DNA from 2 places in the Microbacterium sp. GbtcB4 genome. Region 1 is predicted to be linked to the other one. Evidence: predicted binding sites of a transcription regulator. Region 1 holds the regulator's gene; the other holds the start of a gene.
What was found. The regulator LexA, encoded in region 1, represses DNA repair genes until DNA is damaged. The targets are predictions, from matches to a motif close to TCGAACANNTGTTCGA.

Region 1 (3,402 bases):
GATGAGCGGGTACATCGAGTACGTGGGGCCGAAGCCGAAGGCCGTGCGCCCCGGACCGCCGAAGGCCTGGAAGATGTGCTGCAGCACCTCGTTGGATCCGTTGCCCGCCCAGATCTGCTCCGACGTGAGGCCGTGCCCCAGATAGTCGGCGAACGCCTCGCGCAATGTGGTGAACTCACGGTCCGGGTACCGGTTCACGTCTCGGATCGCCACCGCGATGTCGTCGAGGATGTCGCTGGCGACCTCGTCGGGAACAGGATGCGTGTTCTCGTTGACGTTGAGGGCGACCGGCAGCGGGGCCTGAGGTGCGCCGTACGGGGTGAGTCCGCGCAGATCGTCGCGGAGCGGGAGATCGTTGAGGGAGAAGGTCACCCTTCCCATCTTAAGAGGAGCACGGATGGCCGAGGTCATCGTGACGATCGGATCGTCAGGGACCGGAGGCAGGACCTCGGACTCCGCGTCAGTCGGTGTACCGTGCCGGGAGCGCGAGCTCCTGGCCGACCTGGAGCTCACCGCCGCGCAGGAGGTTCATCCGGCTGATCTCGCCGATGACATCCCGCGGGTCGGCGGCGGGAGCGATGCTGCTCGCGATCGACCAGAGCGTGTCACCGGGCATGACCGTGACGGTCTCGACGGAGACGGCCGGTGCGTCTACGCCGGAGGCGATCGCGCTGCCCCCACCGATGGCGGCGAAGGCGATACCCGCAGCGAGCGGGACGGAGGCGAGCGCGAGCAGGGTGCGGCGGCCGCGGGCCGTGATCCGCAGCCGGGTGGCCGGACGGGCCGATGCCGGAAGGGCGGTCGCGGTGCTGAGGCTCATGCTGCTCATGTCTGCTCCTAACTGTCCCGGCGCCGGAGCCCGGGGAGGTTGGCGTAGCTTTCGCATCCGCGCCTCGGCCGGGAGCCGTGGATGCGAAGCTACGTTCCGAAGATATCTTCGAGTTCGAACATCTGTCAAGCTGTCTTCGAAACCATGCCCCGCGAATCGCCCGACACGCTCGAACAGATCTTCCAGATCGGCGCGTTTCTCGGATACGGTTTCGATAAGGACACCCCACCACGGGCCACCGACATTCGAAGCGGCACGTCGGATCACGCAGTGAAGGAGCACCATGAGCGACACCTCAGCCCTCGAGTCCGAGGCGCCGCGCACCCGTCGTCGCAAGAACCTCAGCCCGAAGCAGATGGCGATCCTCGAGGTCATCCAGGCCTCGATCGCACAGAACGGCTATCCGCCGAGCATGCGTGAGATCGGCGACGCCGTCGGGCTCAAGTCGCTGTCCAGCGTCACCCACCAGCTCGGCCAGCTCGAGCTCAGCGGTTACCTGCGGCGCGACCCGGGCAAGACTCGCGCGATGGAGGTCCTCATCGACCTCCCCGGTACCGGCGCGGAGAACCCGGCGGACGTGGTGACTCCTGTCGGCGATGCTGCACTCGTGCCGCTGGTCGGGCGGATCGCCGCGGGCGTGCCGATCACGGCGGACCAGCAGGTCGAGGAGATCTTCCCGCTCCCCCGGCAGCTCGTCGGCAAGGGCGACCTCTTCATGCTCAAGGTGTCCGGGGAGTCGATGATCGACGCCGCCATCTGCGACGGCGACTGGGTCGTCGTGCGCTCGCAGAACACGGCGGAGAACGGCGAGATCGTGGCCGCGATGCTCGACGGCGAGGCGACCGTCAAGGTGCTCCGGCGTCGCGACGGCCACACGTGGCTGCTGCCCCGCAACTCCGCGTTCGAGCCGATCCTGGGCGACGAGGCGGTCGTGCTCGGCAAGGTCGTCGCGGTCATGCGCGCCGTCTGAGGCACCGCATCGTCGGTGAGACGAGAACGAAGGCCCTCCCGGTCGCACCGGGAGGGCCTTCGTGTGTCCGGGGACGACCGCGTCAGGCGGTGACCACCACGTCTTCGCGCACGCGCCGCGTGGCCTCGACGATGTTCCGCAGCGACGCCGTGGTCTCGGCGTAGCCGCGGGTCTTCAGACCGCAGTCCGGGTTCACCCAGAGCTGACGGAGGGGGATCTCCTCCACCGCACGCCGCAGCAGGGACTCGACCTCCTCCACGGTGGGCACGCGCGGCGAGTGGATGTCGTACACGCCGGGGCCGATGCCGTGGTCGAAGCCCACCTCGGCGATGTCCGCGACGACCTCCATGCGGCTCCGGGCCGCCTCGATGGACGTGACGTCCGCGTCGAGCGCACGGATCGCGTCGATCACCACGCCGAACTCCGAGTAACAGAGGTGGGTGTGCACCTGGGTCGCCGCCGCAGCCCCACCCGTGGCCAGACGGAACGAGGCGACAGACCAGTCGAGGTACGCCGGCTGGTCGGCCTGCTTCAACGGGAGCAGCTCCCGGAGCGCCGGCTCGTCGACCTGGATCACCTGGATGCCCGCGGCCTCCAGATCGGCGATCTCATCGCGCAGCGCCAGCGCCACCTGGTTCGCCGTCTCCCCCAGCGGCTGGTCGTCGCGGACGAAGGACCACGCGAGGATCGTGACGGGGCCCGTGAGCATCCCCTTCATGTGCTTCGCCGTGAGCGACTGGGCGTACGCCGACCAGCCGACCGTGATGGGCGCGGGACGCGAGACGTCTCCCCAGAGGATCGACGGGCGCGTCGCTCGCGAACCGTACGACTGCACCCAGCCGTGCTGCGTGACCGCGAAGCCGTCGAGGTTCTCCGCGAAGTACTGCACCATGTCGTTGCGCTCCGGCTCGCCGTGCACGAGGACGTCGAGACCGAGGTCCTCCTGCAGGGAGACGACCGCGGCGACCTCACGGCGCAGGAACTCCTCGTAGTCGTCCTCGGGGATCTCGCCGCGGAGGAACTGCGCGCGGGCGCGGCGGATGTCGCCGGTCTGCGGGAAGGAGCCGATCGTCGTCAGGGGCAGCGCCGGCAGGCCGAGGGCGTTCTGCGCCTCCTCCCGCTCCTGGTACGGGGCCCGGGCGAAGTCGGCGTCGCTCAGCGCGCGAGAACGCACCGCACCGTCGCGCACACCGGGAGCGGTCAGGCGGTCCTGCAGCGCAGCGGTCGCCGCGTCCAGCTTGGCCGCGATCGCCGTGCGCCCTTCGGACAGGCCGCGGGCGAGGGTCACGACCTGCTGCACCTTCTGATCCGCGAAGGCGAGCCAGGACACCAGGCGCGCGTCCAGCGCCGTCTCGTCCTCCACGTCGTGCGGCACGTGCAGCAGCGAGGTCGAAGTCGAGGCCGACACCGGGACCCCGAGCGCGCGGAGCGCCTCCAGAGAGTCGAACGCTGCGGAGAGGTCGCCACGCCAGATGTTGTGACCGTCGATCACGCCGCCGACGAGGGTCTTGCCCTCGAGGCCCGGCACCGCGTCGGGCACGGTGCCGCGCACGAGATCCACGGCGATGGCCTCGACGGGGGCGGCGGCCACGGTCGCGAACGT
Region 2 (3,402 bases), on a different contig from region 1:
GTCGCTACGACATCGTCAGCGACTTCGGCAAGCTCTGGGACCCGATCGCGGACAAGCTCCTCACCGGCGCCGGATTCGTCGGGTTGGCGATCCTGGGCGAGGTCTCCTGGTGGATCGTCGTGATCATCCTCGTCCGCGAGTGGGGGATCACCATCCATCGTCTGGTCGTCGCGAGCGAGCACGTTGTCGCAGCCGCCTGGATGGGCAAGATCAAGACGGCCTTCCAGGGCGTCGCCCTCGGCTGGGCTCTCCTGCCGCTGCACGTGTTCATCGGGCTCGGCCCGTGGACGGTCGTGACGACCGTCCTCATGGTCATCGTGCTCGTGCTCACCGTCGTCAGCGGGATCGACTACATCGTCGCGCAGGTGCGCGGCGCGCGTCAGAGCCGATGAGCGGCACGACGCCGGCCGAGGCTCTGGACGCTCTGCGTGAGCGAGGCTGGACCCTCGGTGTGGCGGAGTCGCTCACCGGCGGTGCGGTGTGCGCGGCGCTCGTCGCGGTTCCCGGCGCCTCCGCGGTGCTCCTCGGCGGCGTCGTCGCCTACGCCACGCCCGTCAAGCACACGCTGCTCGGCGTCGACACCGACCTGCTGGAGCGATACGGGCCGGTGCACCCGGAGGTCGCGCGGCAGATGGCTGCCGGAGTGCGCGACGCCGTCGCGGTGGATGGTCTCCCCGCCGATGTCGGGGTGTCCACCACGGGGATCGCGGGCCCGGAGTCCCCGGATGGGCAGCCCGTGGGTACCGTCCACATCGGCGTGGTCACCCCGACGGTGAGTCGGACCCTACCGTTCCACTTCGAGGGGGACCGCGACGCGGTGCGAGCACAGACGGTCGCGGCGGTCCTCGATGTGCTGGCCGCTGCGCTGCGGGAATAGCGACCCCCCGCGTCATGTTGATATGGATGTGCTCACATTCAAACCACAGAGTGCAAGGGTAGATTCTGTGCAAGCCAGGAGGACTAGACTGGCCGTCTCTTCGAGGGAGACCTCGATTCACGAACTGCGGAGGAGGTTCCGATGATTCTTGTACGACAGGAGATCGGCGACGTGCTGAGGGACTTCCGTCTGCAGAAGGGGCGGACGCTCCGGCAGGTCGCGAGCAAGGCATCCGTCGCTCTCGGTTACCTCAGTGAGGTCGAGCGCGGACAGAAGGAGGCATCGAGCGAGATTCTCGCCTCGGTGGCAGAGGCGCTCGACGTCCCCATCTCCACGATCATGCGCGAGGTCGGGGACCGCATCTCGGTGCTCGAAGGCATCCAGGTCTTCCCGGACGTCGTTCCGGACGACCTGGTCGCATCCGTGGAGCCCGAGCTCTCGCTCCGCTGACACTCGGAGAGCACCTTTATGCGACGCAGTGAGTTCCTGCGCGCCGTCGACGCCGAGTTCCATGCCCGAGCCTCTTCTCTGGTGAACGACCTCGTGCTCTCCGGCATGGGGGGACGAACGGCGCTCGAGGCTCTTGAAGCCGGCGTACCTCCGCGCGACATCTGGCTCGCGCTCTGCGCCGACATGGATGTCCCGGAATCCCGTCGCCACGGCGTGGGACGTCTGGAGCCGCGCGGCCGATGACGGCGGCTTCCCGGGTGTGCGGAAGTCCGACACGCCGGACCGGCGTGTTGTCGAAAATCTGTTCGAACCGGGCGTAGTCTTCTGCACAAGTGGTCAGACGGTTCTGATCCCCACGATCCGTGGCTCCTCGACGCAATGTCGGAGGCCCGCCGTACCGTGAGGTCCAGGCTGAAAAGCCATACGCCTTGTCGGAGAGTTCCTTCCGCCGGAAGAGCCGCGACAGCCTACAGGCGGCAGCACACGCGCAGAAGGAGCACACCATGCCATCACCCGCCGACCGCGAGAAGTCCCTCGAGACTGCCCTCGCCCAGATCGACCGCCAGTTCGGAAAGGGCTCGGTCATGCGACTGGGCAGCGATGAGCGTGCCCCTGTGGCCGTCATCCCCACCGGCTCCATCGCCCTCGACGTCGCCCTCGGCGTGGGAGGTCTGCCGCGTGGCCGCATCGTCGAGATCTACGGCCCGGAGTCCTCGGGTAAGACGACGCTGACGCTGCACGCCATCGCCAACGCCCAGCGGGCCGGCGGTATCGCGGCATTCATCGACGCGGAGCACGCGCTCGACCCCGACTACGCCGCGAAGCTCGGCGTCGACATCGATGCCCTTCTCGTCTCGCAGCCCGACACGGGTGAGCAGGCTCTCGAGATCGCCGACATGCTCGTGCGCTCCGGTGCCATCGACCTCATCGTCGTCGACTCGGTGGCGGCCCTGGTGCCGCGTGCGGAGATCGAGGGCGAGATGGGTGACTCCCACGTGGGCCTCCAGGCCCGCCTCATGTCGCAGGCGCTGCGGAAGCTCACCGGTGGTCTGAACCAGACGAACACGACGATGATCTTCATCAACCAGCTGCGCGAGAAGATCGGCGTGTTCTTCGGCTCCCCGGAGACCACGGCCGGTGGTAAGGCGCTGAAGTTCTACGCCTCCGTGCGTATGGACATCCGCCGCATCGAGACGCTCAAGGACGGCACGGACGCTGTGGGTAACCGCACTCGCGTCAAGATCGTCAAGAACAAGATGGCCCCGCCCTTCAAGCAGGCGGAGTTCGACATCCTCTACGGCGTCGGCATCTCCCGCGAGGGCAGCCTGATCGACTTCGGCGTCGAGCACGGCATCGTCAAGAAGTCGGGATCGTGGTACACCTACGACGGCGATCAGCTCGGCCAGGGCAAGGAGAACGCGCGGACGTTCCTGCTCAACAACGCCGACATCGCCTTGGCGATCGAGAGTCAGATCAAGCAGAAGCTCGGTATCGGCGGCCCGGCCGCGGCTCCGGGTTCTGATGAGCTGGCCGAGCGTCGCCCGGCCTGATGAGTGACCAGCGTGGGGGCGATTCCAAGCGGATCGCCCCCATCATCCCTCTCTTCGGCGGACCCGCGCGTGCGGAGCGTCCGGCCGATGGCGGTGCGGACGACTCGTCATCCGCACCGCCTGCGGGGTCGGGGCCGACCGCGGACGCGGCGCGACTCTGGCGCTCGACGTGGCACGAGCCCTCGTCGGCAGGGTCCCCGTCGGTCGACGACGGTTCTCCCAGCGCGCGGCACCCCGCCCGGGGTGCCGCGGCGCGGGCCGCTTCCCGGGGCGGGAAGACGACCACGTTGCGCGCCGTCGGCGATACGTCCCGATCGACCGGAGGGGGAGAGGGCCCGGAGCACGGCCCCTCGGCGGCGGAGATCCGAGTGACGGCGGAGGAGTCGTTGGTGCGGAAGCTCCGCACGCGGTCGCTGTCCGTCTCCGAGGCCCGGCTGGTGTTGAGAGGACACGGGCTCGCGACGGACGCCATCGAAGACGTGATCGACGACTTCGTACGGCGCGGATACCTGGACGACGCCGTGC

Region 2: recA (recombinase RecA) is a predicted target of LexA. The motif match lies at 1,621-1,636, and genes of this name have one in related genera.

Annotation. Positions count from the first base shown of each region.
Region 1 covers NZ_JAGXJJ010000012.1:31,771-35,172, reverse strand. Annotated here, with positions in the region: gene KVS71_RS16370 (histidinol-phosphate transaminase) at 1-372, opposite strand, end outside; gene KVS71_RS16365 (LysM peptidoglycan-binding domain-containing protein) at 461-829, opposite strand; gene lexA (transcriptional repressor LexA) at 1,113-1,799, shown strand; gene metE (5-methyltetrahydropteroyltriglutamate--homocysteine S-methyltransferase) at 1,882-3,402, opposite strand, start outside.
Region 2 covers NZ_JAGXJJ010000005.1:236,980-240,381, forward strand. Annotated here, with positions in the region: gene pgsA (CDP-diacylglycerol--glycerol-3-phosphate 3-phosphatidyltransferase) at 1-392, shown strand, start outside; gene KVS71_RS10445 (CinA family protein) at 389-877, shown strand; gene KVS71_RS10450 (helix-turn-helix domain-containing protein) at 1,019-1,327, shown strand; gene KVS71_RS10455 (DUF3046 domain-containing protein) at 1,346-1,570, shown strand; gene recA (recombinase RecA) at 1,831-2,877, shown strand; gene KVS71_RS10465 (regulatory protein RecX) at 2,877-3,402, shown strand, end outside.